2 regions of the Lysinibacillus irui genome follow, and region 2 is predicted to be linked to the other one. Evidence: riboswitches for the same ligand, from Rfam matches in the RefSeq annotation. Region 2 holds a riboswitch; the other holds the start of a gene.

The links. Region 2 has a riboswitch for FMN ahead of OU989_RS05940 (ECF transporter S component). Riboswitches for the same ligand answer to the same signal wherever they lie in the genome.
Positions count from the first base shown of each region.
Region 1: another riboswitch for FMN. It lies ahead of ribE (riboflavin synthase); the one in region 2 lies ahead of OU989_RS05940 (ECF transporter S component).

Region 1 is NZ_CP113527.1:1,460,524-1,477,338, reverse strand. It holds gene OU989_RS07120 (ATP-binding protein) at 1-610, opposite strand, end outside; gene OU989_RS07115 (spore germination protein) at 900-2,345, opposite strand; gene ribH (6,7-dimethyl-8-ribityllumazine synthase) at 2,498-2,965, opposite strand; partial or broken gene ribB (3,4-dihydroxy-2-butanone-4-phosphate synthase) at 3,020-3,619, opposite strand; gene ribE (riboflavin synthase) at 3,636-4,274, opposite strand; FMN riboswitch at 4,496-4,621, opposite strand; FMN riboswitch at 4,811-4,936, opposite strand; gene OU989_RS07095 (ABC-F family ATP-binding cassette domain-containing protein) at 5,049-6,677, opposite strand; gene OU989_RS07090 (hypothetical protein) at 6,929-7,096, opposite strand; gene OU989_RS07085 (HAD-IA family hydrolase) at 7,445-8,062, shown strand; gene OU989_RS07080 (methyl-accepting chemotaxis protein) at 8,114-8,938, opposite strand; gene OU989_RS07075 (VanW family protein) at 9,026-10,021, opposite strand; partial or broken gene OU989_RS07070 (beta-propeller fold lactonase family protein) at 10,387-11,346, opposite strand; gene OU989_RS07065 (CAP domain-containing protein) at 11,631-12,239, opposite strand; gene OU989_RS07060 (transmembrane-type terpene cyclase) at 12,449-13,075, opposite strand; gene pgeF (peptidoglycan editing factor PgeF) at 13,244-14,005, shown strand; gene OU989_RS07050 (Ger(x)C family spore germination protein) at 14,063-15,172, opposite strand; gene OU989_RS07045 (GerAB/ArcD/ProY family transporter) at 15,169-16,248, opposite strand; gene OU989_RS07040 (spore germination protein) at 16,271-16,815, opposite strand, start outside.
Region 2 is NZ_CP113527.1:1,244,119-1,260,933, reverse strand. It holds gene OU989_RS06000 (glutathionylspermidine synthase family protein) at 1-685, opposite strand, end outside; gene OU989_RS05995 (hypothetical protein) at 711-1,370, opposite strand; gene OU989_RS05990 (DUF418 domain-containing protein) at 1,510-2,556, opposite strand; gene OU989_RS05985 (Parvovirus coat protein VP1-like protein) at 2,739-3,002, shown strand; gene OU989_RS05980 (GNAT family N-acetyltransferase) at 3,013-3,810, opposite strand; gene OU989_RS05975 (GNAT family N-acetyltransferase) at 3,943-4,449, shown strand; partial or broken gene OU989_RS05970 (pyridoxamine 5'-phosphate oxidase family protein) at 4,500-4,931, opposite strand; gene OU989_RS05965 (AraC family transcriptional regulator) at 5,172-6,035, opposite strand; gene OU989_RS05960 (NUDIX hydrolase) at 6,239-6,622, shown strand; gene OU989_RS05955 (sporulation protein Cse60) at 6,688-6,873, opposite strand; gene glnA (type I glutamate--ammonia ligase) at 6,963-8,297, opposite strand; gene OU989_RS05945 (sodium-dependent transporter) at 8,484-9,830, opposite strand; gene OU989_RS05940 (ECF transporter S component) at 10,056-10,643, opposite strand; FMN riboswitch at 10,858-11,045, opposite strand; gene OU989_RS05935 (RNA polymerase subunit sigma) at 11,199-12,485, opposite strand; gene sigX (RNA polymerase sigma factor SigX) at 12,482-13,015, opposite strand; gene OU989_RS05925 (ATP-binding protein) at 13,094-14,869, opposite strand; gene OU989_RS05920 (response regulator transcription factor) at 14,862-15,578, opposite strand; gene ccsB (c-type cytochrome biogenesis protein CcsB) at 15,694-16,815, opposite strand, start outside.

The DNA of each region.
Region 1 (16,815 bases), 220 kb from region 2:
TTAAAATAAAGACTCCATTAAAGATAAAAATAAATAGATTGTCTTCAATGACTTTACCTTTAATACCATTTAAAGTATCTGCGCTAATATCAATACCTAAAAACCCAATAATTTTCCCATTGTCATCTTTGATGGGTGCGCCAACTGATAAGTAGGAACCATGTATAGAGTCATGTATGACCTCTGTAACATAGGTTTCACCGTTATAAGCTTTTTCAACTTCCTTCGCGGGAACGGTACAAACTACCCCAATTTCGAAGCCCTCTCTCATTTCTTTTGGCATCCCTGTAATCATGGCTGTCGATACTTCTGGATTATCCACCTTTAGGGTGTAAACAAATAGTGCACCCAGTTTTATTCTTGCATCGTTTAAGTAGCTTCTTACTTTCCAATAATACGCATTTTCCTGTGGATTATTCAAAAATTGCTGATAAGCATCCGTATCAATAGATGAAGCAATGGAACGGGCAGCCTCTAAACTTTGATTGGCAATCGACTCCTCAACGGTCTTTTTAATTTTTACATAGGATGTAAAGATGTTTAAACTTGTAAACAAACATAATAAAAACGTTGATAGAATTAATATTAGTTTTACTTTTCGATTTTTCATATAAAACGGGACTTCCTCATCTATAAATATTCTAGAATATTATTATATTATAATTAACTCTATTGTATCGTTTGTATTGCGAACATTGCTTGTATATCCTACATAAATTAAAACATAAAATCAAATTTTATTTTTCCATTACTAAAATTATACACTTAACAAATAGTTTAATAATCCTTAACAAGAAAGTAAACTAAAAAGGTAAATAGTAACGTTTTATGTCTCTTTTCACTAAAATAAAACAAAGAAAAAGACCAGGTACTAACAATACCTGATCTTCTTTGAAAAGTTATTTATTTTTACTTGAAGTACGTGTTCGATCTTGTGGCTTTAAAAAGGAAGGTCGCTTGCTATAGCCCTTTGGAGAAACACGTAATAAAGATTTTCTAATATTGCCTTTTTCAAAATCTGCACTAAAGTTAATATATGGTACACCTAGTACTTGCATATTTGCTGTATACAGTAGAATGAAGAAGACTGAAATAAAAAACCCAAATAAACCCAAAAATGCAGATGCAATAATGATGATTAATCGGAAAATACTCATAGCTGTCACGAATGATTGATTAACAAGTGTAAAAGCAGCAATACTTGAAATGGCAATCACCACAATCATCGAAGGGCTTGTAACACCAGCTTTTATCGCAGCATCGCCGATAATTAAGCCACCTACCACACTAACGGAGCCACTGACAGCACTGGGTAGACGTAAGTTCGCTTCACGAAACAGTTCAAACATAAATAGCATTAGTAGTATTTCTAAAATCGTTGGAAATGGTAAACCCGTTCTTGACTCTACAACCGTTGCAAGAAGTAGAAAAGGTAGCTGTTCTTGATGGAAAGTTGTTAATGCAAGCCAAAAGCCGGGTAATAACATACTAATCATTATGCCTACAATTCGTAGCACTCGTTCCATTGAACTGACAATAATAGGATATTCATTATCTTCTGCCGATTTAAAAAGCAACATAATATTTGTTGGTGTAATCATGGCATACGAAACACCATCAATCATGAGAAGTATTCTTCCCCTAATCAATGCCTGGACTGCAAAATCTGGTCTTCCGGTATAGTCATGTCTTGGAAGAATCGTGGCAGTTTTCTCGATTGCTTCCATTAATAAATCACCATTGACAACGATATCCGTATCAATCTTTTGTAATTGTAATCGAATTTGCTCCAGCATATTGAGGTTCACAATATCTTCCATAAAAAGGATCGCTACTGTAGTTTTAGAACGTTTACCAATTTCTAATGTCTCGACACTAAATGAATTGGTTGGTAATCGTTTTCTTAACAAAGCAATATTAATGAATATATCTTCAATAAAGTCATCTCTAGGTCCTTTAACTACTAATTCAAGTGTTGTTTCTCCAGGCTCTCGGTTAGGTCGTTTTGAAATATTGCTCGAATATAATAATTGATTTTCCTCAAAATACAATAATACGTGGCCCTTATAAACTCTTGTCAGTATATCCTCTTTCGTTAGTACCTTTTGAAGATAAGGAATTTGTAAATGCTGTTCTATTTGTTCTGCTAGCATTTCGTCAGAGCTATTATTTAATAAGTCTTGAACCCGTTGAACAATCACTGTTTGAAGTATTTGCTCGTCTACCATCGCATCACAAGTTATAAAATGTACCGTATATTGCTGAAATTTATACTGTTGGAATATCACATCAGCAGAGCGTTGAAATAGTGATTTCAGCATTTTCAAATTAATCATTTGTTCCATTGATGAAATACTTCTCATCTCCTACTGAGCCAGCTCAAGATTAGTACATTTATGATAAACAACTTTCAATAAATACACTTAAGCATATTTTTCCCATGGATATTAAAAATATTCAAGAAAACAAATGATGTGATGGCTATTAGAACATGTTCTTATCCAATCATTTTTTTCAGATTTGCCATTTCAATTGCTGACATTGCAGCATCATAGCCTTTATTACCAGACTTCGTGCCAGCACGTTCAATTGCCTGTTCAATATTTTCTGTTGTGACAATACCGAAAATAACAGGGACATTTGTTGTTAAGGACACATTGGCAATACCTTTTGCCGACTCATTGCACACATAGTCATAATGTGTTGTTGATCCACGAATAACAGTTCCTAATCCAATAATGGCATCATATTTCTTTGTTTCTGCTAATTGCTTAGCAATAAATGGAACTTCAAAAGCTCCAGGAACCCACGCTACGTCAATAGATGCTTCATCTACTCCATGTCGTGTTAAACCATCCATTGCTCCATCCAATAATTTGCTTGTAATAAACTCATTAAAACGTCCTACTACTACCGCTATTTTTAAATCTGTTCCAATTAATTGTGCTTCAAATTTTTTACCCATTGTTCTTTCTCCTTTTTAAATAGATATTGTATTTTCTGTTGTGAATAACCGATTGCGATAGGCAACCAATGCTTCTATCGATATCATTTTTAAGCCATGTTGAGCTGCGTACTTTGTCAGCTCTTCAAAACGTAGCATCTGTCCATCATCACCCATGATTTCGCAAATAACACCCGCAGGCACACTCTGGCAAAGCTTTGCTAAATCAACAGTTGCCTCAGTATGTCCTCTACGCTCTAAGACACCGTTATCCTTTGCAATTAGAGGAAAAACATGGCCAGGTCGACGAAAATCAGTTGGCCTTGCTTGATCTTCAATCATCTTTTGAATTGTCAACGCGCGTTCAAAGGCACTAATTCCTGTCGTTGTTTCTTCATGGTCGATACTGACCGTAAATGCTGTTTGATGGTTATCTGTATTGTTCTGAACCATTGGATGTAGATCTAGCTTTTGTGCTAGCTGCTGTGAAATAGGCGTACAAATAAGACCTCTACCATAGGTTGCCATAAAGTTAATTGTTTCCGGTGTGATGAATTCAGCAAGCGCTAGAAGGTCCCCCTCATTTTCTCGATCTTCATCATCAACTACCACAATTATTTTGCCTTGCTTTAAATCTTCTAGGGCTTCTTCAATTGCATGCAGCACTAGTGTCATCTCCTCATTTTTTATATTAAAAACCATGTTGGGCTAAGTAATCTCTTGTAATGGTTGACGTAACTTGTCCTTTTTTCAGTTGCTGCAAAATATACTTACCAACCAAATCTGTTTCGATATTTACGATTGCTCCAACCTTCTTCATACCTAAAACAGTTTCCTTATACGTATGCGGAATCAATGAAATAGTGACACTGTTCGATTCAACATGAAAAATGGTTAAACTCGTGCCATCAATTGTGATGGAACCCTTTGGAATACAAAAGCTTGTGAGTTCCTCTGATAACTCGATATCGATATAGACTGCATTAGCAACCGGACGCTTTCGTAAAATTTTCCCGATTCCATCCACATGTCCAGCTACAAAATGACCACCAAATCGCCCATTTGCAGGCATAGCGCGCTCCAAATTAACGGGATCTCCTATCGCTAGCTGCTGTAAATTAGTTGCTTTGACTGTCTCAGGCATAACATCCATGGTAAGTTCCTGCTGCGTAAAATGTGTCACCGTTAAACAAACACCATTGACTGCTATACTATCGCCAAGCTTTACATCCTCCACTATTTTGGGTGATTGAACAGTAATTTTCATACTGTACTTATCGCTTTGCACGGCTTTAATTGTGCCAATATCCTCTACAAGCCCCGTAAACATTTCTCCACCTTCTTTCTTTTTTTTGACAGTTTTTATCCGTCACTTTTCGGAGTGTTTCCGTTAATTTTAGTTTTCTATCCGTCATTTTAAACGTTGTATCCGTCTCCCTTCCTAGCTAACAAAAAAAGAAAAAACCCCTTTGACAAAGGGGTTTTGGGAGTATAAGACATCAACAAATAAGCCTATTTGGATTAACTTTTTTTCCATAGACTACTATCTCATTTGTTCTTCTCCCATCCAGACTATAACTGTCGGTTTTGGATTTGCACCAAATCAGCTTGCGCTCACGGACTTTGAATGACTTCATCACCGCCGATTGGGAATTTCACCCTACCCCGAAGAACATCTTCTATTCAATTAGTTTGTTCGCTAAATCAGTGAGATCTACTATGCATCTCTATCCTTGAGGTGGTTGTATTGCGTACTTGTTATTAAACGAAAACAAAAAAACTTCCCGCATAATGAATGGGAAGTTTGTAATAAATGCATAGTCAAATAAACCCTCTAAATTATTTTAAATTTAAAAAGTTTGCATTTATACCCTTCTCCCATCCAGACTATAACTGTCGGTTTTGGATTTGCACCAAATCAGCTTGCGCTCACGGACTTTGAATGACTTCATCACCGCCGATCGGGAATTTCACCCTACCCTGAAGGATATTTTTATTTAGCTAGTTCTAACAATAACACTATTTTATTATATTATCCATCCTTCTATCTTAAATTTTTCAAAAAAAGGGCCACCCCTTGCTTAAGAGGTGGCGAGTAGTACTGTTAATTTCTTATATTTCGAAGAACATAATCATCATAATTCCCTTGAAAAACAGTCACATTCGAAGGAGTAAGTTCAAGCATTTTACCTGCTAATTTATTTAAGAAATAGCGATCGTGTGAAATGCTCAATAATGTCCCCTCAAATTTTAAAAGTGCTTCCTCTAATACTTCTTTACTAAATAAGTCGAGATGATTGGTCGGTTCATCCAAGATAAGGACATTCGCTTTCTGTAAAATCAGCTTCGCTAAGGCAACACGAGCCTTTTCCCCACCGCTTAGAGAGGAAACCTTTTTAAAAACATCCTCTCCTGTGAATAAAAAATTACCTAGCACCGTTCGTACTCTTGCTTCTTCAATCGTTGGAAATGCACTCCAAACCTCATGTAGTACCGAATTATCGGGGTCTAATGTTGCCTGTTCTTGATCGTAATAGCCAATCGTAACACCATGCCCCCAAGCCACTACCCCACTATCTGGCTCAATCTCTTTAAGCAGTGCTTTAATTAATGTTGATTTTCCAACACCATTCGGCCCAATTAAAGCAACCCTATCGCCTCTGTATAAGTCAAAGGAAATATTTCGCAACAGCGTTTTTTGGATATTTTCTACCTTAAACGATATCTCTAAGTCTCTTACCTTCAATACTTCTTTATGCGATTTCTTATCCATAGCAAATGCCATTTGTGCATGCTTTAAATCTTTTTGTGGTTGATCAATCCGTTCAACTCGTTCAAGTTGCTTCCGTTTATTTTTAGCGCTTCTCGAAGAAGTTGCCATGGCAATATTCCTTTGAATATAATCCTCCATTTTAGCTATTTGTTGTTGTTGCATCGAATATTTTTTCTCTAGCAACTGACGATTCTTAGCTTTACTTTCTACATATTGAGAATAATTACCGCTATATTTTGTGCCTTTTGTACGCTCAATCTCATAAATTTCATGGACAAGGGCATCTAAAAAATAACGATCATGAGAAATAATTAAAATGGCCCCTTGATAGACACGTAAATAATTTTCAAGCCAATTTAATGTCTCGAAATCCAGGTGATTTGTCGGCTCATCCAAAAGTAATAAATCTGGTTGTGCTAACAGGATTTTGGCAAGAGCAAGCCTTGTTTTTTGGCCACCACTGAGCTTCTTAATCAGTGTATCGTTGGGGATGTCGCCAAAACCCATACCATTTAACATACTTTTAATTTTTGGCTCAATATCATAGCCACCTTGTTGCGTAAACCAATCCGCCTTGCCAGCATAGCGTGTCATTATTTGCTCAAATTTATCCGGATTATGGACTAAAGATGGCTCACTCATTTGCGCCTCCAGTTCTCGAAGTTCCTGTTCAACCTTTAGTAGCTCCGTAAATACCCCGAGCATTTCAGACCAAATCGTTTGTTCCATCTGCAATCCACTGTCCTGTTTTAAATAGCCTACTTTAACCCCTTTCCCCATGAAAATCTCCCCCTGATCGTATGGAAGATCTCCTGCAATTATTTTCAGTAACGTTGATTTTCCAGCTCCATTTACCCCAATAAGGCCCATGCGATCCCCACGTTCCAGTTTTAAGGTAATGTTTGAGAGAATAGGATCTCCTAAATAGCTTTTACTAATTCCATTTAATTGAAGTATCATTTTTTCAATCTCCTTATTTATTTTGGCCATCATTTCACCAAGCGTTAGCACTTAAGAAATAAATGGACGTATAAGGTTACACATCACTTCTCTCTCCTCCCCCAATAAAAAAAAGGCACCGTAATAAACGGCACCTTTGAAAAAATAAACCTCTGTAATGAAGAGGCTTTATTCTATATTTCACAATAAAACACAAAAAGCGCCGATCAAGAACCGGCGCTTACCCTGCTTTCTATTTTACAGTAATACTACTAAAAATAATTATGATAATTTGAAGGTAAAAAGCTTCCGGAACCTGTTTCCATATGAAATTTGCTTAAAAAAGGGCAGACCTCTCCCTTTGCCAGCAAGTCCCCACAGAAATTGTAAGATTTCACCTCTATCTCAATCAAACCTTTTGCGAATTTAGCTTCCATCACTTTTTACCTCCTTTCGAATAATAGTATCAATTAATCTAACACAAATTTTTAGAGATTACAATTGTTTTTAAATACTGGCTTTTTTCATTTTAATGCATAAACAATAGGCAAACACTTATTTTTTTGAGTTGGCGTCTATCGTTTGAAAGCCCAATTTCTTTTGAGAGAGCGCTTTTTTGTACGACCATTTCCGTTGCAATCGCAGTATTTTTTGATAATATTTACCATAAGATGTTTACGTACGCTCAAAATGGTTGTTGTTTCATGAGGCAGTTGTTAGCCCATTCCATGTAACATTTTTAAGCATAAAACGTCAATACAACTAGATGGTAAAGGAGAAAGTTTGCAATGAAGCATATTATCTTTGATTTTGATGGAACATTGGCAGATTCAACTGCCGTGTTTGCATCAGCATGGAATACATTAGCTCAAAAATATAAATTTAAAGGCATCGAATTAAAGGAAATTGATGCCTTGAAAAAATTATCGATTTCTGAACGGAGTAAATTATTTGATTTTCCAATGTATAAATTGCCGATGATTTTACCGCAATTTTATAAATTGTATCGCCAATCGTTAAATGATGTTCATCTTTTTGATGGAATGAAAGAAGTACTGCTGGAAATTGATAAAAGAGGCTATAAAATCCTCATTATTTCCTCAAATTCTAAGGACAATATTTTAGAATTTCTAAAAATGAACGGTATTCATTGTGTAGCCGATGTTCTTTGCTCAAACCGAATTTTCGGCAAGGATAAAGTGATGAAAAAGTTTTTAAAGGAATCGAATGTTCACTCATCCGATGTGCTATATATCGGGGATGAACAACGGGATATTGTGGCTTGTAAAAAAGCAGGTGTGCCCATTGCTTGGGTGGAATGGGGCTATGATGCCAAGGAAGTGGTTAAAAATGAAGAGCCTGAATACAGGGTAGCAACTCCTCAAGAAATTTTAGAAATTATTTAATTATAGAGTAGGATAATAGCAATCTACTTGGCTATTATCCTTTTTTCTATGCTATCCTTTAATCTCGCTAATATGCATGAGCTTTTCTGCTGTATTATTAACCCCTTTATAGGCATCCGTTAATTCGTGCATACTTTCTGCAAATTGCTGGGTAAAGGCAGCAATTTGATTAGCAGAAGCATTCACTTGATCAATAGATTGCTTAATGCTTTCTAATTGTCTTGTAATACTATCGGCACTATCAGTACTGCTTTGGGACATTTTTTGAATTTCTGAAGCGACAACCGCGAAGCCACGCCCATGCTCACCTGAACGTGCAGCTTCAATCGAAGCATTTAAGCCAAGAATTTTTGATTTCATTGCCAAATCTTTTACTAAATTAACAATGACATTGATTTGTTCAATGTCGCCAGCCATCGATTCAGAGAAATTAGATAGCTCTTCCAAACGTTTTGAAACATCCATACTAGCAGTGGCTAACCCTTCATTTGTAGTAGTCATTTCTTCCACAGTACTTGAAAGTTCTGTAGCTAATAAACGCATATTATCCATTTTTTCATTCGAAATAATGGCACTTAATACGCCTATAACTTGTCCACCATCAAAAATAGGCTGTGCAGAGGCGATATAGGCCATACCAAATCCTTCTGCACTTCGTTCTTCCTTCACAAATCGACCTGAACTTAATGCTATTTCCGTTGCGGTTCCTCTATATGTATGGACGGATTCACCTATCCCTACTTTCAGGTCAACATGTTTACCTGGTTTGTAGGCAAGAACCCTTTCTGTATCTGCCACTATGACACAAGCATCTTCTGGATATGTCGCTTGGTATAAATCAATAGAATCAATTACTGCCTGTATTTTTGGATGCATGGTTTTCCCCTCCCAGAGCTTTTCAAATTAACTATATCATGGCACCTAAAAAAAGACACCAATGTCTATTAGTGTCTTTTCACTATATTATTGCTTTGTCAATAATTCTACATATTTCTCTGCTGTTCGTATTTCGATTGTTAGAAAATCTTTGCCATAGCTAGTCTTTATTAAAAATGGTACATCATTAGTGTTTTGAAATCTAAAATCTAAACTACCATAGGACACCGTTGCGTCCCTCCCCTTTGGTACATACCCTACGTCTAAGGAATGGTGATGGCGCTCCACATATTTAACTGGAATTTGATCCACTGCATTAAATAGGGTTGAAGATGTTTGACAGATCCCCCCGCCGATGCCCATGACAACTTTTTTATTAATAATTTCTGGTGCAGGCTGATAGCCATGAGCTTCATCTCGTGGTCCCACAACCGTATTAAACGAAAATTGGTCTCCACTGCCAACGATCACATTATCAATGGCCTTGGCAGAAAGCTCAATGTTTTTATTTCTCCCCACATCAGCGCTATTAAAATAGGTTGTAAAGGATGCGACAACAACCTCCTCTAAATAAGGAATATCCTCAAGCGAATAGCCACTTTGAGTGGTATAAAGTGGCACTTCCACTTGACCACCAGTCGCTGAGGCTTCTAAAACTCTCTCCACTAATTCACTTTCTTTTAAAATCGTTTGTGGTCTTCCCTTAATTATATTCCCTGTTTCATCCAATCGATCAAGCACCATCCGCTGATCATAGCCATTGGTTGTTTTCGTTCCTCTCGCTAATTCCTTAGCGACTTGCTCGATAAACTGCTGATAGGCTTGCGGATTTGTCTCATAGCCACTTTCCTTTGGTGAAATCGTTTCAATAATCGTGTTTGTCGTAGGATCCACTATCTCTACAATAGCCGGCTCATTTTGCGTTATTTGCTCGGAGTTAACAGGCTTTTGTAATTCTTCGATTTGTTGCTTTAATTGCTGATTTTCTTGCTCTAGCCTATGCTCATTTGCGGCATTTTTTTGACATCCCACTAGTCCTATCATACTTAATACGCAAAATGCAGCCATCCACTTCTTTCTCAACAATGTACACCTACCTCTATCTTCATACTACAGAGACATCTTATTCGTATATTGCTAATAGTGTGTGGTTTTTATGGAAATTTATTTATCTGTTAATGGGAAACATAAATCATAACGACCTTTGAAATCAACATTTAATAAAATTATGTAGTGCTAGGATAGCCATACTAAAATTTAAAATGAGAGAGCTATCCAAAATCAGGCTATACAATTCATTCGTAACTTTCTATCAGAACATCTTTTGGCCATTACTTTCTTTAACACCCCAATATGACGTCTTGAATTTTAGTGGTGTTGATTTTTAGGAGGCTACTACTTTAATTTTGTTTGCAATCTTTGAGTACTTCAAAAAATTAGCTCATTTACTATAGGCAGATTGTTCCAGTATCTATACCAGTCGGACCATTAAATCCTGGAATTGTATCCACTACCATATTGGTTGCAATATCTATAACAGATACTGTGTTGTCCGTTTGATTTGTGACATATGCCAACATTCCATTTGGCAAAATGGTTACTTGATCAGGAGATGATCCTACAGGAATTGTAGCTATCACCATATTTGTTGCTGTACTGATGACAGAAACAGTATTACTACCTTTATTGACAATATACAAAAGTGTGCCATCAGGCGTAATGGCTGTTCCTACAGGCCCTGTTCCCACAGGAATTGTATTGATTACTGTATTTGTTGCAACATTAATGACAGATACATTGTTGCTATTTTCATTTGTAACGTAAGCAAATTGTCCACTTGGAGTAAAAACAATGGATCTTGGGCGAATTCCAACAGGGATTGTAGCAACCACCGTATTAGTAGCTGTGTTAATAACCGATACAGTACCTGAATTTTCGTTTGCCACGTAGGCAAACGCACTATTCGGCGTAAAAGCGATACCTTGAGGTTGGAGCCCAACTGGAATGGTAGCTGTTACGGTATTTGTCGCTGTATCAATGACGGATACAGAGTTAGCTGCTGGTCCATGATTTGAGACATAAGCAAGGGCACCATTTGGTGAAATCGCTATACCAAGCGGCTCATCTCCTACAGGAATCGTAGTGACTACCGTATTTGTTGCAGTATTAAAAACTGTGACATTATCGGAGAAGAGTGCTGGAACATAACCAAATGCTCCGTTTGGTGTGATCGCTACCTCTAAAGGAGCCGTTCCTACTGGAATGGAAGCAACAATAGTATTTGTCGCTGTATCAATCACTGATACCCTATTATCAGGGGTTTCTAACTGCCCAGCATCCGTCACATATACTAAATAATCACAGACTGGTATTGGTGGTTCTGGTAAAAATGGTGGCTTACAACGGCAAGGGCAACAAAAACCACAACAATGACAATGACAAGCAGGATTGGATTTAAACTTAAACCTAAAAAATTTTTGTTCTTTTCCCACAATAAACGCCCTTTCTATCATATATGGATACAATATGCCGAAAAAATTGTAATTTCTTGTGCGTTTTACCCAAACATATTGTTTCTGAAAAGTATTAAGGGATGTTTAATATACTTTAAATGGATTGATTTGATTTTATTTATCTACATAAAAAGAACTGTCCTCATCAGTGACAACTGAATTCGGGCAGTTCTGTATAATTATTTTTGAATAAACATTTGTGTCCAGTAGTTCCCATCCTGTACATAGCCTATCCCAATATGTGTGTAGCTTTTGTTGAGAATATTAGCTCGGTGTCCTTCACTATTCATCCAAGCTGTGACAACCTCTTGAGCTGAACGTTGGCCCTTCGCGATATTTTCGCCAGCCGATTTATAGGTGATGCCGAAGTTTTTCATCATAGTAAAAGGTGAGCCATATGTTGGACTAGTGTGGTCAAAGTAATTTTTATCATGCATATCTTGAGATTTGTTTTTTGCTACTTTTGATAGCTCTAAATCTTCATGTAATGCTGGTAGACCTGCTTTTGCGCGCTCTGCATTGACAAGTTTAACTACCTCTTGTTCAACACTTGCTTGTTCCTTTACAGAAACAGTGATTTTTTGTCCAGGGGAAATTTGATTTGGATTCGTAAGCTGTGGATTGGCATCAATTAATTCTTGTACTCCAGTTCCTGTTTTCAACGCTATTTTCCATAGAGTATCTCCAGATGCTACAGTATAGGATTCAGCTGCCATTGCTCCTACTGGTACTAATAAAGAAGCTGCTATTACTGAAGAAAATGCTGCTTTTTTGATTTTGTTCAACATGTTAATCATCCTTCCTCTTTGCTCTACTACTATCGTAAATAGTTTTAGTGCGATAATCATCACAAAATATTTGGAAGGATTTTTACAATTGTATGACATGCCCCCAACATTAACAGACAAAGCCCATTTTGACGCCCTCTTTATCCTTTCACTTGTCATCAAGTTGCAATCTATTTGTAATTAGCATACATTACCAATAGGTACATCTGTTATAATTTTGGTTTTTGCTTCTGCCAACGATAGATTAAGAGAATATAAAGCCAATCATAAAAGAGCGTTGCCACAGAAATAATGGTAATCAGTGGCGTGCGGAAGTAGAGATAAAAGCCAACTGAGGCAAACAATGTACCTAACATTTTACAGATAGCAATTGCCATCGACTGGCCCGCCAAATTCCCCCTTTGCAACAATAGAGCGATAAATAAACCGGACATCATGAGATTTTGAAAAAAGGCCGCGTACTTCCCTTCGTAATCATGAAACTCATGGACTAAGCCTAAAATCGTCAACATGCTGAAAACTAAAGTCAGCAAAAAGGAGAAATACAATAATTTTTTTGAAAGCATTCTACGGTATTCATTTGGAGCATAGCGTAAAAATTGCATTAAAATAAAGATGTCTAATAGGAACCAAATGAGCGTAATGAATCGTTGGAGATCATTTTGCGGGTAGATAAAAGCAAAGATAAACTCCCATGAAATATTGGCACAAATTGCCGCCATGGGCATGCCATATTGTTTATCTCGCCATCCTTTATAAATAACGAGTATATATGTAATAATCCAAAAAAGGCCCATACCTAATTGGCAAATCAATAATATGTTTAGTTCACTCAAAATTTGCCCTCTCCTCTAGCTATCAATATCATTCCTTCCACTATATGTAGGGAAATTGGTTCATTATGTCTAAAAGATTGATAGTCGGGTAAAAGAGAGCTAAATAACAAATAACTGCAACCTATACTTTCCATAAGTAATCCTATATAGTAAAACGAGGTGATTAGAATGAAAACAAAAATTTATGTAGATAATGAACAATTTATTGCGGGTACTACCTTAAAAGACCCATTGGAATTGGAGCAAAATAATATGGCGTTGCACATATGCGACAATGTTCAAGATGTGATTGAAAATCGTCAACAATTAGCTGCTACGTTGAACTGTGATTTACAACAATTTATTTGTACAGAGCAAACCCATAGTGCTAATTTCCACAAGGTTACATTGGCCGATAAAGGACGTGGAGCTGAGCAAATGGATACAGCAGTTAAAAATACGGATGCTCTTTATACCACAGAGCCCAATTTATTAGTATGTAGCTTTACCGCAGATTGCGTTCCCGTTATTTTTTATAATGCAGTGAATGGACTAGTTGGTGTTATCCATTCAGGCTGGCAAGGAACAGTCAAAGAAATAACCCTAAAGTTATTCCAACATCTAGTACATGAAGAACAATGCCGACCTGAGGATTTTCATGTTCAAATCGGCATGGCTCTAAGTCAGCAAAAGTTTGAGGTTGACGCAGATGTCTACGAAAAATTCCATAGCCTGGGCTATGCTGAACAATTCATGTATTTTAATGCTGAAACCAATAAATATCATATTGATAATCAACAAACCGTCAAAAAACAATGTGAGCTTGCAGGTATTCCAGCAGAGCACATACAAATTGATGCAACCTGCACATTCCTTAGCCCTGATGGCTTCTCTTACCGTCAGGACAAAAAAGCAGGCAGACATTTAAGCTTTATTATGCGCAAATCATAAACATAAAAAAGGACGAACAGATCTGCGCTCTAATGGATTGCAGATTTGATTGTCCTTTTATTTTAAGGTTCCTGTACTAATAATGGATGTCTTAACATGTACTTCTGTATTTAGCTTTCTAATTAGTTCCCTTGTTTTTTTAGTCGTCCATTTTCCGTGATAATACATTCTAAATTTCTCACTTAATCCACTAGGATCCACATCCATCGTTTTTAATTTATCTAGAAATTTAGTGATATCCTCTTTCAGCTGCTTATTAACATCTTTCTCCAAATGACTAATGCTCTCAGCGGTTTTTAGCTCATACTCTCTTGCGCCTTTATATTCGCTTAATGTCCCTTTAATGTTAAGGTTAATGGTTATCTTAGGTGACTCAATATCCTTATTGCTTTGTATATTGACCGTACTCTCAATTAAATCAATCATCAGCTTCTCTTCACCATGTCCCTCATGCAAATCTAAATGGAGCGGCGCCAGATTTTTTCGTCCCTGTAAAGCTTGAATAATGAGCGCTTCCTCTGGCTTTATCAGTTCATGCATATGGCTCCCTTTAAAAATAGCAACACCCTTTATTTCTAACTTATCATCAAGCTTTTCAATATAAGGAAGAATTGTGTCTATCACTGGATTTGAAATGGTGTAAATGAAATCATGGACATTTGTATTGGGATTAAACGCCGTATTAATACTTGGCTCTAAAAGATCATTAATATAAAAATTAATGTTTGGTTTATCAGGATAATCTCCCTTTAAAATAGTTTCTGCATTGTCCTTTGCAATAGCAATAAGTACCTTATTGCCTACCTCTGCATTTCTGTATAAATGCTGAATAACCTTTCGCACCTGCCCTTTTCGTGCAAACTCTTCATTGACTAAGACAACACGTAATTGGTTAAAGACAATCTTTTTATCTGATAGCTTTTCAATTTCTACTATTCCATTTGAAACAAGGTCAGTAGCAACAGAGAAAATTTGTGTGTTTTTTTGTGCTTCGGGCGAATACTGCGGAATGGCTACGGTTAATTTCATTTGCTTATCATCTATATAATCAAAAGCCATTGTACCAACCATACCTATATCCTCTAGTGGAACCTTTTGTTCCTTTCTTGCACAACCAACTAGTAACAATAACAAGGAAAGGATGATGCATAGAAGCTTTTTATTCATTGCTCCACCTTCTTTTTTCTAACTGCATATACGAGCATTAATATGACTGGCCAAATAATTAGCATATAGCCTATATAATTACTTGCTGCAAATAGCTTTTCTTGAACCTCGCGGGAAAAAGGCATCTTGACAATCACAAATATGATAGCTGCAATTAAATAGAGTATATAAATTTTTTTCTTTTTAAATACTGAGTCAATTCCTATTTTGGCACACCATACATAGGCAGTTACGGATGATAATATTAAAAATACCCATAGCGTGATCCCAATAATATCTATTCGTTCAACAAACGTAAATTCACCAGCTTTAAATAAATTCAATACAGAAAACTCCACATTTTTCAATTGCCATTCAGAATAATAGATGACACTTACGACTGTTGTGAAAAAACAAAGAAAAATACTAATCCAAATCCCGATTAGCGAATGGCGAAATGCCTTTTTCTGATCCATAATATAAGGAAAATAAATCATGATTAATTCATAACCAAGGATTGATAAATAGCCATCTTTGAACGCATCAAAAAATTGTTTCGCATTAAAATTAAATAACGGAAGTAAATGGCTAAACTCCCCTTTTTCAATTGCCCACCGTGTAAAGTAGACCATGGGGATTGTTATAAAAAAAGTCATCATGCAAAATCTAGCTATTGATTTTATGCCCCCACTTACAATGTAAATAAGTAAAAGTAATAAACAAATAACAGGCAATGTGATCGTTTGTTCAGGCAGCGCTGTACTTTGAATGAGATGCATATAATTACTAATGATACCTGCACTAAAGACAATAAATTGCAAGACAAAAAATAGGTTAATGGCCTTTCCTATGATTTTTCCTAATAATATTTCGTTGATACGAAATAAATGCTCAGTAGGATATTTAGAGCAAAGCCAAACCATTGGCCAAAGAGTTAACGTAGCAGTTATTCCAAATATAATCGGCACAAGCCACTGAGTATACCCCATCGAACTCATTTTTTGCGGCAACGAAAGTATACCTGTACCAATCATAATGCTTTGAGCCAAAAAGATGACATGATAGCGGTTCAAAACCTTTAATTTAGCTGTGCTCAACGTCTTCACCTAATTTCTCTTCCTACTTTTTTGTCTGAGTTCTTGAAATTCCCGTCTTTTTCGTTAAATATTTCAATGGAAATCTGATGACATTATCTAATAAATCTGTCGGCTTTCTTGGTATCCCTGGTGTCATATAATTTGTTCCTAAAGATTTTAGACTTAGTAAATGATGGATTAACCATGCAAAGGCGAGCATCTGGCCAAATAAACCAAAGAGCCCTGCGGATAAAATAAAAATATATCGTATAAAGCGGCTCGTATTACTCATTAAAAAGATTGGTGGTAGGAACGATAATAAGGCAGATGTTGCGACCAGGACGATTAGAATATTGCTGAGTAATCCTGCTTCTACAGCCGCCGTACCTATTACAATACCTCCTACGATACCAATTGTTTGGCCGACTTTTGCAGGCATTCGAGAGCCCGCTTCTCGTAAGACTTCAATAATTAGCTCGATAAATAACACTTCAATCAAAGGTGGAAATGGTACCTTACTCCTCGACTCTTGAAGGCTTAACAATAATTCATAAGGCAAAATTTCTGGATGGAAGGTTAAAGCTGAAA
Region 2 (16,815 bases):
GAAATAAAATATCAATTTTCTCCATAGCAGGTGTATAAAGACCTTGAGACACATTTGACGTATCACTAGAAAAAATGGTTAGTTTCTGAATAGGTACATACTCAATTTCAAAAGGAATACAGCTCTTAATAAATTGCACCTGACAATACTCTTCATAATCCTCTGTTGCCATTTTTCCGGTGATCACAATCTTTGGCTTTTTAACATCGTTTACATATTGCATAGCAGCAAAAAGTGCACCTGACAACGTTTTTTGTAAAGCGGTCACATCATTTGGGTTTTTAAAACTAAAATGCTGACAGAGCTGTTCATTCATTTCAAAGGTTTCTTGTACAAGAAAAGGTGTTTCCCCATTCAACTCTAGACATTTAATATGACCATCCTCTGTACAAATAAAGTCAAAGCGAGCCAGAACAGATTGCTGCTGTAAATAATCTAGTTGAATATAGGGTATCATTTCGGGACGAATTCCTAAGGCTAATAATTGATCGCACGATAAATGCTTAAATTGTTTCCCTACTTTTAAAAAGATACGCCAAAGTATTTGTGTGGCATAGTGAAGTTGATCGATTTGTTGTTTTGGCAATTCTAAAACATCATAAAGTGCGTACTCTAAATCCTCAAAATCAGGGAAGAAATGGGGAAATTTAGAATAGAATGCTTGTCGTTGTTGTGTATAATTCATCAGTTTTTATGCTCCCTTTTCAAACTTACGAGGAGGACGAGCCGCCACGAGAGGCCCCGCCTGAACCGAAGCCAGATTTCCCTGTACTAGAGGAGGAAGAACTATTGGAATAGGAGTTCGAGCTTTTTGATGAGCTGTCCGTTGAATAGGAGCGCTGACCACTTGAATAGGAGTTTGAACTACTCGGTGTAGAGCTACTGGATGTTGTACCAGCCTTTTCTTGAGTGCTGTTCGTGAGACCATTTGTTTTACTTTCATCCTTAGCATTTTGGGTTGATCGAGGTACAGTAGAACCACCACCCCCGCTTTGTTCATCTCGATCTGTGCCATTTTTTAAATTGCGGCTTTTATAAATGGCACTTCCGATCATTGCGCCCGCCGTTGCATACATGAGACCATTAAAGAAATGCTGAGAATAATACGGGGAATCTTCATCGATACATTCATAGGAACCATCGTCCCCCTCTTGCCATTCATCACAGGCATCAGCCATTTCGCTATTATAAACATTTATTAATTCATCACTCGTTGCTTGAGTTTGTTCTTCGCTTGACGGATTAGTAGCAGATGTTGTTGTAGGATTTTCCTCTACTATTTGTGTTTCACTATTTCCACATGCGGCTAGCTGTACAGCCATAAAAGATGCCGTTGTTACAGCCATATATTTTTTTATTTGTTTTGCCATATTTTCAAATGCTCCTTTATTTCATGTAACTAATCTACGGATGTGATTAATAGTAGGTTTCACTTTTTACAAAATCATACAATATTTATTTCTCCAGGAAAAAATCCCAAACTACATGTTTGGGATTCCAAGAATTTTATCATTGCTTTGTCACCGCTCTTTTACCGTATGTCATATATCGCCATAGCTTTTCAAATGGTCCGATTGTAAAGAATTTAAACCAAAGCATACTAAAAATAATTTGAATAATAAAAATGATGCTCGCTATTACAACAATATCTGATGGTGAGACAACCTCTAAACCCATTAGTGAAATAATAGCAGTACCGATAAAGCTTTGTGCTAAATAGTTGGTAAATGCCATTTGACCCACTCGTCCGATTGGTTGAAGAAGTTTCACTACTTGTTTATGCTCTAATATTATAAACAAACATGTTAAATAAAAGTATGTTGTCGGAATAACACCTAAGCCAAGAATAGATTGTATATGTTGATCATCTGCTTGCGATGCCAACCAAATCCATAATGAAAATCCGATAAATAATGGACCTGTCACATAAAGTAGCCATTTCACTTTTTGCATATTCTCTGTTATATGGCTAATCCAGCCGGCTTTTGCTGCTAAAAAACCACTTAAAAACATAATGAAAATAGAGACGGCATCATTACCTACAAAGCCATAAATAGCTGACATTGTAGTATTAGCAGGCATATATATTTGTCCTAATAAAGCAAGAATATAAAGCGTGATAATAGCCATTAACCATTTACTAATTGTTGTCACTTTTGCTGAATAAAATGGCAGCAATAAAAATCCAAGCACTGCGTAAATGGCTAGGATCGAGCCCCAAAATAGAAAAATATGAATAATACCAATAATCAATAATGCCAATAACCGTCTTGCAAAGCGCCATCTCGGTCTATCTCCACGCGCTTCTGCACGAGTAGCGAAAATATAAAAACCAACACCAAACAGGAATGAAAAAATAGAAAAGAATTTCTTTTCGATAAATATATCAATAAGTGTATTGATTACACCATTGATGCCACTATAATCAGGCATTGGGCCACCTTCAATAAGAACTTGGTAGGCACCTACATTAATAAATAAAATACCAAATAACGCTAATCCTCGAATAATGTCTAAGGAAATAATTCGTTCTTTCTGAGTTACGGATGGATTCATGTTGCATTAACTCCTTATCTTTTATGCTATAGCTAGCATAACGCCCCATCCTTACAGTTATGTTCTTTTAAGCTTACAGCAACCTTACAAATTAAAAGAATAGCCTAGTAGTTTTTTAACCTCTTTTGTCATGAAATATTACATATTTTATAGTAAAAACATAGTAAAGAGAGGTTTAGCCAATGAATAGAAAACGCAAGCTTGGTTTTTGTTACCCAGGTTATCGGTACTGTGGTCCTGGCTGCTCAGGGCCAGGCGAGCCTACGAATGCAGTGGATGCTTGCTGTAAACTACACGATGAATGCTATACACGCCACGGTAGCACAAGACATTGTGATGAACAGTTTCAACGATGCCTTCAACCGTATATGAATGCACCTAATAAAATGGCGAGAGATGCCAGATTATTCTATCGTGTTTTTGATTTACGCAATCGATACTTTTAAGGAACAAAGCTCACGATGTTTTTGAGGACAGCGTGGGCTCCTTCTTAGTAAAAATCGAGTATTTTTGCGGCTTAGTAAAACCAAGCTTTGTACCAAGATAAATGGACGCAGTATTCGAAATATCGCAATCCCAACAAGGTTTTATAGCATGTGCGAGACAACGGTCAATAAATGTTTCTGCAATCATACTAGCTAAGCCCTGCCCTCTAAAATTCGGATCCGTCATAATATCAATTTCCGCATAATCATTTGATTTAAAAATAGCGACAGCTTCACTAATTATTTGGTGATGATGGACTAAACAAAAGCCAAAGCCTTTTTCAAGAAAATTCGCAGGAGAGTCCCAATATTCATCATAATATGCATGCCCGAATTCCAATGAATTTTTTATAAGATGTTCAGTAATAGGTTGTACCTCGTAATCATGCCCCTCGCTTTTTTCACGTTGATTATACATGTCTTCATCAAATGAAAATGTATAGCGCTCTAATTTTCTAATAAGCCCATCGAATAATTGTTCAATTTTAGTATCCCACTGTGCTGTGGAAGAGAATAGAGTAAAACGTTTCTTTTGCTTGATAGATTCTAGAAAGCAATAGCTAAGCTGTTGATCAACCGCAGTCTTATTTATATCACCATATATATAATAAATGCCTGATTTCGTATGAAATAATAAAGTTTGAAAAGCAGTTGTATCCGCATAGACAGTTCCTTCTATTATTTGATCTAGTATACTATAAACAAATGTTGGGGCTCTTAAAATCATTTGTTTAATGGTTGGATATTGTTCCTCTGAGACTCTTATCATAATATTTCCTCCAGTTACTTGCAGTCTGTACCCAGTCTATTATAATAAAATTAGATTCATTAGAAGGGACTGAATTATGCACAGATAGCAATATTTTTCATCCAACATCCTAACTTTTTGGAGGTAAAAGTATTGATTGAATGTATTAACACTGAAAGATTACAGCTACGAAAAATGGTGAAGGCTGATGCTAAACATTTATTGGCCATTTGGTCAGATCCTGATGTAACCAAATATATGAATATCACTTATTTTACACATGAAGACCAGGCCCTAGAAATGATTGAACTACTGGAACAATTAGCAGATCAACAAAAGGCGCTCCGTTTCACAATCTTTGAAAAGGCATCCAATCATATCATTGGCTCATGTGGCTTTAATATGTTTGATTTTGACCATGCTATCACTGAGATTGGCTATGATTTAGCGAAGGTTCATTGGGGAAAGGGCTATGCAACAGAAGCTATAACTGCTTTAATTGATTACGCCTTTACGAACTTAGCAATGAATACAATTGTTGCAAAAGTTGAGGCTGCAAATATCAATTCTATCAAGGTTTTAAAGAAATTGAACTTTATTTACCAAGGCTATGACGATACTGACAATACGCTTCAATTATTCACTTTAACTAACTCGTAAAATGAAAAGGCTAAGGATGGTAGATTTCAACTAATACTTAGCCTTTTTTATCAGTGATACATGCTGTGATTTATTTTTCCAGTTATTTTTTCTATTTGTACCTCAAAAAGCTCAATTTTAGGCAGAATCGGATAGCCTTCTCTTTCAAATGTCCATTCAGGATTGCCATACTTCTCTAGAAGAGCATCAAAGAACCATTCTTTCTTAGATACCTCCTCGATTCGTGTAATATGTCCAAACATCACCACACTTTGGTAAACGAGTGCAGATTGACAGGCATATTTTTTTCCGGGATGTAAATCGCCCATTTCGCTTACTTCAATACAGATTTTAGGGTTTTGTTTGATATTTGACCAAAAATGACTTTCTCGGATATTGCCAATATGTAAATAGAGTTTGTCATCCCCTTCATATACATAGACAAAAGGAATTACGTAAGGAAAGCCTTCCTCATCAACAGTTGCGACATGCGCTACTCTCCCTGATTTTAAGAAGTGCTATGCTTCCACTTGTGAAATTTCAACACGTTTGTTTTGAATCGTACCTCTCATCATCCTTTAACCCCCTTATGAAAATAATTAACGATTAAAAAGTCATTTAATATTTAATCGTTTATTGTAAACATACATTTATTTTACATCTTTAATGTACTGTTAAAAAGGAAATTTTTATAAGAATGATAAAAGCCAAGAATGCATCGGTTTGCATTCTTGGCTTGACGATTACTTTATTGGAATCCAAATTTCTGAGTATGAATCTGGGCTGTAGGGATCTTCCTCCGGGTAAACCTCAAGTTCTGCTGTCCCTGCTGGCTCGTACGGATTCGACGGAAACCACTCAGAATAAATTTGTTTCCATGTATTTTGCATCGCATCTGGCATTGGTCCATGGACCTCAAAGACAACCCATTTAGATGCAGGGACTTCCATTGCTAATAGCCCCTCATCAACATCCCCTACATGATCAGTAGCAATCCAGTAATCAATGAATCCCTTTTGTCCTTGCTTTATATTTGGTACACATACACCTAATACGCCATCGATACTGCCGTTATTTAATTGATATAGCTGATGATCAAGGCCACTCTGATTCACTTCTTGCCAAAATAAAGGAATTTCTCTTATGTTCTCTCCATTTTGACAGTTATACGTTCTTTTCACACCAACAATTTGAAACTTGTCTTTTTCTACAATTTTATACTTCATTGATTCTGCTCCCTTCAAGCTTACCTGGATGACCAGGCGATTGTATGATTGTAATGGTCCTTGTTTCTTTCTAGCTTCACTTGGCGTTAAATAATGCTGCTTACGAAACGCTTTTGTAAAAGCTTCAGGATTTTCATAGCCATATTTGTAGGCGAGATCGATTATTTTCCGGTCTGTGTCCATTAATTCTTGTGCAGCTAATGTTAATCTTCTTCGTCTCAAATAATCCGCAATGGACATATCCGTCAATATTGCAAACGTTCGTTGAAAATGAAAGACAGATGAATTAACCTCCTGTGCAATCTGTTCAATCGTGATGTCCTCTAATAAATGTTCTTCCATAAAATTAATGGCCTTTTGAATCGACTCAATCCAACTCATTGCTCTCACTCCTTGATACCATCTTAAAATAGATATTGCTGTATAACCTGTCTTTTTATGCTAACTTTGGACAGGTGAAATGGGAAGTATTTTTTGAATAGCTTTTCATATTTAAGTCTTTTATAGTTCGTTTCTCCTTATATTTATTTACAATAGTATTCATTATAAAAATAGTATAAAAGAAAGTATAGGGGGCCTCTACGATGAAATGGCTAGGTGCTGCAGCTATTTGTTTGAACGAAGAGAATCAGTTATTAATGGTTTTACAAGGAACTGTTGATGAAGAGAAAACGTGGACTGTCCCATCAGGTGGGAAAGAGGCGACGGAAGATTTTAAGGCTTGCTGTAAAAGGGAAGTTTATGAGGAAACAGGCTATACAGCCGATATTATGAAGGAAATTTATTATAAGCACAATGAAGTAGTGGAAGTTCGCTATTTTCAAGCCATCATAACAGGTGGACAAATGATGATTCAAGATCCCGATGGATTAATTTATGACATCGCATGGAAAACTAAAGAGGAAGTAGCTATTTTACCTCTAACCTTTCCAGAAGATCGGGTATTTCTCTTATCCTTATTTAAATAAAAAAGTCACGTCTCATCGACATGACCAAACGATATACTCGTACAGATTCTAATCTGTTTTGGTGTCTAATCGTTATATTCATAAATAATTAATGCCGAATGGATGACTGTCTGCTCACCAATATAGAGCGTATTGTATTTGATATCAAGTATGATAAAGCCTCGTAAATCTGCTAAAGCTCGATTAATATCATGTTCAAATTGCACAATATCATGATTTTGAATTGTTACAACTTGAGTCGTTTGTGCCATGGTCCACTCTCCTTTACTCTAATGATAGAGCAAAAAGATGTCCATGTCACATATAAAAAAGCGTAGGAGAAAAAAGACTCCTACACTTTTTAGTACATCGTTAAATACTCCTCACGCTCCCAGTTATGGACGCGAGTACGATATTTATTCCACTCAATTTCTTTAGCAGCGGTAAATTTATCGTAAATATGATCGCCAAGAGCCTCTCGAACAACGGTATCCATTTCTAATTCAATAAGCGCATATTCCAATGAGGATGGTAAGCTATCAATACCATTTAACTCACGCTCCTCCTCTGTCATTTTATAAATATTACGATCCACTGCTGCAGGTGGTGTTAAATCTTTCCGTATACCGTCCAGTCCAGATGCAAGAATAACAGCCATTGCTAAATAAGGATTTGCAGCTGGGTCAACTGAACGTAGTTCGATTCGAGTAGACAATCCTCGAGCTGCAGGGATACGAATGAGTGGTGAACGGTTTTGAGCAGACCATGCTACATAACATGGCGCCTCATAGCCGGGTACTAATCTTTTATAAGAGTTGACTAGCGGATTCGTAATTGCCGTAAAGCCATGCACATGCTTCATTACCCCCGCCATAAAGCTGCGTGCTGTTGCACTTAATTGTAAGTCCGCATGTTCATCATAAAATGCATTTTTATCCCCTTCAAAAAGCGATAGATTAAAATGCATTCCTGACCCATTGACCCCAAATAGTGGCTTTGGCATAAACGTAGCGTGTAATCCATGCTGTGCAGCAATGGTTTTTACGACTAATTTAAACGTTTGAATATGATCACATGCTTCAATGGCACTGGCATACTTAAAGTCAATTTCATGCTGACCAGGTGCTACTTCATGATGAGAAGCCTCAATTTCAAAGCCCATCCCCTCTAACTCTAGGACGATATCACGACGACAATTCTCTCCTAAATCAGTAGGTGCTAAATCAAAATATCCGCCACTATCATTTAACTCTAGTGTTGGATGCCCTTTATCATCAAGCTTGAACAGGAAAAATTCTGGCTCTGGACCAAGATTAAAGGATGAAAACCCAAGCTCCTCCATTTCTTTTAATACACGTTTTAAATTGGAGCGAGGATCTCCCTCAAACGGTGTGCCATCTGGTCTCGCAATATCGCAAATGAAGCGAGCAACCTTTCCTTTCTCGGCAGTCCAAGGGAAAATTACGAATGTATTATAGTCAGGCTTTAAATACATATCAGATTCCTCTATACGGACAAACCCTTCAATCGACGAACCATCAAACATGACTTTATTATCTAAAGCCTTTTCTAATTGACTCACTGGAACTTCGACATTTTTAATTGTTCCTAATATATCAGTAAATTGTAGGCGAATAAATTTCACATTTTCTTCCTTTACCCGACGAATAATATCTTCTTTTGTATAATGTTTCATTCTTCACCACTCCAATGTAATTTTAGTTTACACAACTTTTTATAACTGTACTTAAAATACATTAAAAATGAAAACGACGCAATACTTATGTTAGTTTTTATAACATTGTTTTTTTAGAATATATTGATCTTGATTTTCGATACATAAAAAAGGTGCACCCACTAATGGATACACCTTATCTTTATTTTAATATTGCAATAACATATTAATAAATACAACGAGAATAACAATCGGTACAACGACTAACATTAACATACGATATGTTGAATAATAGCCCTGCCCCATTTTACTACCCATTAACAGTTCTCTCTTCACAAATTCCTTATCCACTACATAGGCAATAAAGATCGCAATAAACAAATTCCCCAATGGCAACATTAAGTTGGACACTAAAAAGTCGGTTGCATCAAAAATACTTTTCTCGAAAATAGTTACATCCGATAAAATACTAGAGGAAAGTGCTGCTGGAATGGCAGCACTGAAAACGACTACACCTAATAAAAGTGTCCACATCGGACGAGATCTCTGACTATTTTCCATCATGGCTGCTACGATAATTTCATATAAACTGAATGATGATGTTAATGTAGCAAATAAAAATAACAATAAAAACATGGCTAAAAATACTTCCCCGAATGGCATTTGACTAAAAGCAGTCGGTAGCACCATAAATAGTAAACCTGGTCCCGCTGCCGGCTCTAAATCAAAGGCAAATACAACAGGGAAGATCGCTAGTCCTGCCAAAAAAGATACTAGTACAGTTAGTAGCACAACAGAGCCCGCTGAGTTTGGAAGACTAACATCTTTTTTTAGATAGGAACTATATGTAACAAGACAAGAGAATCCTACTGCTAGTCCAAAGAATGATTGCCCTAGTGCTTCTAATAGTGCCTTCCCAGTAATATTAGAGAAATCTGGCCATAAGAAGAATTTTACTCCCTCCATCGCACCATCTAATGTAACAGCTCGCATAACAAGAACAATGAACATGATAAAGAGTAATGGCATCATCCATTTATTAGCTTTCTCAATACCATTTTGTACACCTAATGAAATAATTAGTACATTTGTTAATGTAAACAAAGCTAAGCCCACTAGCGTAATCCAAGGGGTCCCTATAATTTTCCCAAATAATTCAGCTGAATCAATTGCTGGATCTATCACAGCGCCAGCTACACCTAGGCCGCTGTAAATGAAAATCCAACCACCAACAACACTATAAAAAGTTAATAATAAAAAACAACCAAGCACACCCATTCGGCCTATCCATGCCCACCCTGGTTTTGACGGAGCGATTTTTTTATACGCAGTTATCGCCTCTGATTGCGTACCACGACCTAAGACATATTCGGATAATAGCATGGGCAAACCAATTAACAATGTAAAGAGCACAAAAATTAGGAAAAATGCCCCACCGCCACTCTGCCCTGTGACATACGGTAGCTTCCATATCGCTCCTAAACCAATTGCAGCACCAGCTGACGCTAAAATAAAACCTAATTTACTTGACCATTGTCCTTTTTTTCCACTCATCTCTTCAAAACTCCTCAAACATTCTAAACTCAACTCTATTTTACATGAAAATATGCCTTTCGACTAGGTAATAATCATAAAGAACTAGATTACTAGCATTTTCTATTACTTTTTTCTATTTTTACGCTCCGATTTTTATCTCTCTCACTTTAGCCAAGCTACCTCCCATCCAGTTTAAACCACAAAAAACCTCGAGCAGTCCATCCACCCGAGGTTCATCTTCAATTATTTCGTTATATACATTGAGCGCTGGCGGTCGATCCACTTGCGCATTGTTGAAAATAATAAAGCCATAATAGCTGTTAATAAAATACCCTTCACAATGTTGAATGGTAAAATCCCAGCGACAATCATTTTATAAAGTGAGTCTCCTACAACTGGTTCCATTCCTAGGAAATATGTGTACATTGGTAAAAATAAAGCATAGTTTAAAACGCTCATTCCCACTGCCATCACTATTGTCCCTGTCGCTAAACCTCCAATAAGGCCCGCAATCGATTTAAAACGATTAAAAATAAAGCTTACTGGCAAAATAAATAAAATACCTGTTGCAAAGTTGGCAATATGACCTACCGGCACCCCAGTTGGAGTACCTGAGAAAATCCAATCCAACACATTTTTAAATAATTCTACTAAAATACCAGCTACCGGTCCCATTGTGATGGCTGCTAGTAAGGCAGGCATATCACTAAAGTCCACTTCCAAAAATGCTGGGAAAGGCGGAATAGGGAAATTAAAAAGCATTAATAAAAACGAAATACTGCTCAGCATACCAATCGTAATAAACGATTGAAGTTTAACATTTTTCTTCATAGAAAACTCTCTCCTCTTTGCTGATTCAATCTCGCAAGAAGAAAGGTGACGATCTTTCAATTGTTAGCATGAAAAAACCCTTATGCATCTAAAGCACAAGGGAGAAAGGCATGACGAATAGGCGTCAATATAAACTATTTTTGAGCAGCGTTTAAAGCCATACGAAAAAGCGCTCAGTCACAGTTTATTTCATAACAATGAATGACGATCGTACCTCCATCTTCTCCCATCCAGACTTTAACTGTCGGCCTTGGAATTGCACCAAGTCAGCCATGCAAAAAAATTTGCACAGGTCGCGGGCTGAAGAGTTTAGCATAAATCTCTCGAGTTAATGAAAATTCATTAACGATTTACAACTCTATTACCGCCGGTCGGGATTTTCACCCTGCCCCGAAGATGAATCATATTATTTTGTTCTACAGCCTTACTATAATGAATTATTAAGAAAAAGTAAATAGTTCTGCTCAAAAAATTCCGATTAGATTTGTATGTATTGCAAAAAGAAATAGGGCATTCCTACGTTGTAGGAATACCCTATTTCTTTTATCTCTTTGACTACGGCATATATTGTTTATTTGGTCCTACAGGCTTTGGCAAATAATTTTTTAAATCGAATCCTTCCCAGCTTTCCTGAACAACATTATCTAAGCGTAACTGTTGATCAAAGCTAGCAGCAGTTAGCATCATGGCTTCGATTAATTGTGTAGCTCGAATTGGCTCCAAGGATGTTAAATCAAGAGGGATGTCAAATGTAATGACTACACCATCCGCTTCCTCTTTTACTGTGTATGTCACGTTTTCAGGAACAACTGGCACATAAACATCATCATTTTTATTTTTCATCTGTGTGAGTGCCTCTGTCACATTAGCAAAGGTTTGACGGAAATCTGGAGATAAATATTCTGCTCCATTTGGATCCTTGTATAAATAATAATTATAATGTTTGGCACCTGTTAATGACATAGCTTGACTTGGCTCACCATCTTGGGAAAACTCATAAGGCGTACCATCTTCATTTTGAATCTCTACTTCTGTATATTCAGAATCTGAGAATGTATCTTCCAAAGTTCCTTTGTATTCATTGACGGTAGCTGAAGCAACATCATAATCATTGTCCTTAGGTAAAACATGAACAAGCTTATCTTCCTTCTCCTTTAACTCACCTTTATAAGGATGATAGTCTGTAAACCCTTTAGCTTCCTCATCTATTTGAGGAGCGTATTTTTCATACATCTGTAAAGTAGAAGGTTTTTCAGTTCCAAAATCAGTTGCAACACGCTCATTTGGAATTACATATGTCATAGGAACACTTTCTGCGTCTCGTCCAGCTAAACCAATACGAAAGACAACAGCATCTTTGACATCTTCTTCATAGACAGATGACCGTAAAGATAAAATACGCTCATGCTCTGTTACAATATTGGATTGGAGCACCTCATCCTTCGCAGATGCATCTTTTGTAGCACGATCTTCCTGTAAAGTAGAGTACGTAGCTGTTTCAGCCGTACTAGCTTGATCTTTCTGTTCAGCTTGATTATTCATTACCATTGAGCCTACGAGTATTGTTAACGCAAAAACTGCTGCCACACTCATAAAAAATGGTATTTTACGAAACTTAGATTCGGTTGATCGTTCTTCTTGTTTCAGAGAATTACTTTGTTGCTGAGTTTGTTCATCCTCTACTGGTTGTTGAATTGCTTCTTGAAGGTGAATATTATCCTGCAAGCGAGCATCTGCCATTAACCGATTTAATATGTCTTCTTTTGAACGGTGGTCAGAAAGCTTAGGGGCATTGTTCAATACATGTTCAAGCTGCTCATCATCAAATGGCTTATGCGTCATTGCCGTTTCGCCTCCTGTTCTTTAATCGGCTGTAGCTGTTGCCTTAAAAATTTAATGGCTCGATGCTGGGTTGTTTTTACCTTAGCTTCTGTCCAATCTAGTATTTGCGCAGTTTCTGCAATAGATAAATCCTGAAAATAGCGCATAATAATGACCATTTTCTGGTCACCTGTACAGTTTTCAAGTGCTGACTCGACTTGCATAAATTCATCACTGGCCTGTAGCATATCTTCCGGTGATGGTGTGGTTGAATGGAGCTGTTCCGTTTCCCAGTCAAAGAAATCAAGTGAATGCTTTTGGCGTACAGCTTGCTTTCTGAAATGATCAATTGCTACATTTTTAGCAATAGCAAAAAGCCAGGTCTTCTCACTGCTGTTACCTGCAAATTGATCATATGAGCGCAACACTCGTACATAAACTTCATGCGCTAAATCTTCAGCGAGTGTACGGTTTTTTACTAAATATATTAAAAACTGGAACACGTCCTGGTGATATGCATCGTATAGTCGATGGAACACGGAGTCATTCAAAGCACTCCACCCCCGTTCTATAGTATTTGTCGTCTTACATTCATAGAAGTTACAGCCAATTAATAGCAATACATGTTATTAATCGAACGGTAAATAAAACGTGAAGGTTGTACCTTCTTTCAGCACACTATCTACCATGATATTACCTGAATGTGCCTTTACAATATTTCGAGCAATGGCTAAACCAAGACCCGTTCCTCCTTTAGAGCGAGTACGTGCCTTATCTGCTTTATAAAAACGTTCGAAGACATATGGTAGGTCCTCCTGTGGAATGCCGTGCCCTGTATCTTGCACAGAAATTTTAGCAAAGGTTGGCTCCTGTTCAACCTTTACAGTGACAGCCCCTTCATCAGTATGTCTTAATGCATTATCAACTAAATTTGTGAGCACTTGTTCAATGCGATCTTCATCCATATTAATCATGGCATCGTCGTTAAATTCACTGTCAAAGATCAAGCGAACATGCTTTTCTTTTGCTACTTGGGCAAATTTTTGAGTAATACGTTCAAATGTAGAATTAATTGGTAATTCATCTTTATAGAGGGTCATATGCCCTGATTCCATTCGTGCCAAATCTAATAAATCTGTTACAAGGCGACCCATTCGCTTCGATTCATCATAAATAATTTTAGTAATTTCATTGCGCTCTTCCTGATCTTGAATAAAATCATCATCCATCAACGCTTCCGAGTATCCTTGCAACATGGCAATCGGTGTTCGAAGCTCATGAGAAACATTCGCAATAAAATCCGATCTTAGTTTTTCTAAGCGATGTTGTTCAGTCATATCACGAATAACAGCGACAGCACCACGTATCATTTCTCCACTATAAAGAGGACTAATAGTAAATGTATAATAATTGCCGTCCATTTCAATTTCCTCTTCTAACTTATCCTCAAACATCAGCACATGATCAAGCATATGATAAAGCTCAGGTGGAATTGGTTTAGCACTTTGCGAGCCTTTGTTGACAAACCATTTTTGCATAAGACGTTCGGCTGGTGGATTACTTAATAATATTGTACGGTCACGATTAAATGTAATCACAGCATCTGTCATAGATGTCAAAATATTTGAAAGCTGTTCATTTTCCTGATTGATGACCTCTAAATTATGTTTTAATTGACGTCCCATTTGGTTGAAAGCAACCGCAAGCTGACCAATTTCATCATTTTGGGTCGTTGGCATTTTTGCTTCAAAGTTACCTTTAGCAATTTCAAAGGCCAACTCACGCATTTTTCTAAGCGGTGAAGTAATACGTGAAGAAAGGAAAAACGCAAAAAATGTTGTCAATACAAATGCTATAAAGGCCGCTAAAAAGACAATTTTCGTTGTTTCCTTAGACGTTTTATGTAACGCATCTGGGCTTTGGTAGATGAAGACAGCTCCATGTACTGCGTTTTCAACATTCAATGGGAAACCAAGCACAACATACGATTCCATCTTTTCTGGAACAGTAGAAGAAGGCATCATCATTTCTTTAATAATGGGTTCATCAGATTGAAATACTTCATGGAAAGATTTGTTAGCTAAAATGGTGTCTTGTATTTCTTTTTTATTTACACCTTCTTGCATTGCAAAAGAGACTTCCACATGACTTATAGCAATCAATGCATTGGTCCCTGTAGGTAATATATCTTTTAATAATTCTGAAGTGGATTCTGCTGTTTCATTGTCGTCCACTATACTTGCCACTGTTGCAGCCGTTTGACGTAATGAAATTTCCGCTTGCTGCATGTGGTAGTTTTGAAGAAATTCTAGCATCAATACCGTGAAAACAAATAATACAAATGAAACGAGAAGCAATATGGTTACCCATAGCTTCCCGACAACACTATTCCATATTCTATTCATTGACAACCTCAAATTTGTAACCAACGCCCCAAACCGTCACAATCATTTTAGCAGCGTTTTCTGAAACCCGGTTGAGCTTTTCACGTAATCGTTTCACATGTGTGTCAACTGTACGTAAATCACCAAAGAAGTCATAATGCCAAACCTCTTTTAGTAGTTGTTCACGGTCAAATACTTTGTCTGGCGATTTCGCTAAGAAGTATAATAATTCGTACTCTTTAGGTGTTAAATTGACCTCAATTCCCTCTGCTGTCACGCGGTGTGCATCATGATCGATCATTAAATGCTGGAATACCACTAAATCTTTTGAAGAGGATGCATTTGTCGCTGGTGAGAACGCCTGTGAACGACGTAAAATAGCTTTCACTCGTAATACGACCTCACGAGGACTAAACGGTTTTACAATATAATCATCTGCACCAAGCTCAAAGCCTTGTACACGATTCGCTTCTTCGCCTTTTGCAGTTAATAAAATAATCGGTGTTGCTGCACGTTCTCTAATTTCCGCACATACTTCTAGCCCATCTTTTTCAGGCATCATAATATCAAGTAAAATACAGTGATACTCTTTTTCTAAAGATTTTTCGATCGCTTGTTCACCATTTTCTGCTTCGTCAACAAGGTATCCTTCACGCTCTAAATACATTTTTAATAAGCGGCGAATACGATCCTCGTCATCTACTACTAATACTGAAATATTTTCTGACACTTTCACGATCCCTCTCTTCCAATCTTTCTCTAACTTCTATTGTACATGGTGTGACACATATTGAAAAGAAAAGAAAGCCTCTTCGCTACAGCGAAAAGGCTTGTTGCTTCACAGGTTATGCATAGGAGTGTAAACCTGCAAGAATTAAGTTAACAGCAATTAGGTTGAATAAAATGATCCCGAATCCAATTAATGCTAACCAAGCAGATTTTCGACCTTCCCAGCCTTTAGATAGTCGCAGATGTAGGAATGCCGCATAGAATAACCATGTAATAAGAGCCCAAACTTCTTTTGGATCCCAACCCCAGAAACGACTCCAAGCAATTTGTGCCCAAATCATCGCAAAGATTAAAGCACCTAGGGAGAATACAGGGAATCCAATTAGCACTGAACGATAACCAATTTCATCAAGTAATTGTAAATTTACACGTTTAACGAGTGGTTGGAAAATGGCACTAATTCGACGACGAGCGATTAATCGAATTAATAAATATAAAACCGATCCTACCATTAATGACCAAACAACAGTTGTTAATTTTTTCGCATTAATTAAAGCTGGCATTTCTACTAATGGTGACATGCCATGTTCTTCAACAGCTTCATACTCATTCATACCGAAAATTGGCGGTAAATTATAAATAATTTTTCGCGTTGTTCCTTCTTTATCAACATAATTATAGCTAGACTCATAATCCATCGCACTAAATGTAGATGTCACCGCAACAAAACCAACCACTACTACAAGACAGTACATCACGGCTTCTAACCAAAAACGTTGTTTAGAAGGCTTTGTTAAATCGACTACTTTTAATAAGTAAATAAGTCCTGCCACAGCACTAATGGCTAAAATAGATTGCCCTAATGCTGCCGTTATAACATGAATGGTTAACCAATGACTTTGTAAGGAAGGTACTAATGGACTTACTTCTTTTGGGAACATCGCGGCATAGGCAATAATTAAAAGTGCTACAGGTAAGGCAACTAATCCAAGTGCAGTCAAACGATAAATAAAATAAATTAAGATAAACGCGCCTACAATGAACATACCAAATGCCGTTGTAAATTCAAACATATTACTTACTGGCGCATGACCTGTATAGATCCAACGCGTAATAAAATAGCCAAGCTGAGAAAGGAAACCAATAATTGTTACAACAATGGCAAGCTTACCCCATTTTCCTGTATTCTTACCAGTAGCATTCGCTTGCTTAATGGAGCCACCAAATAATAATGTTGC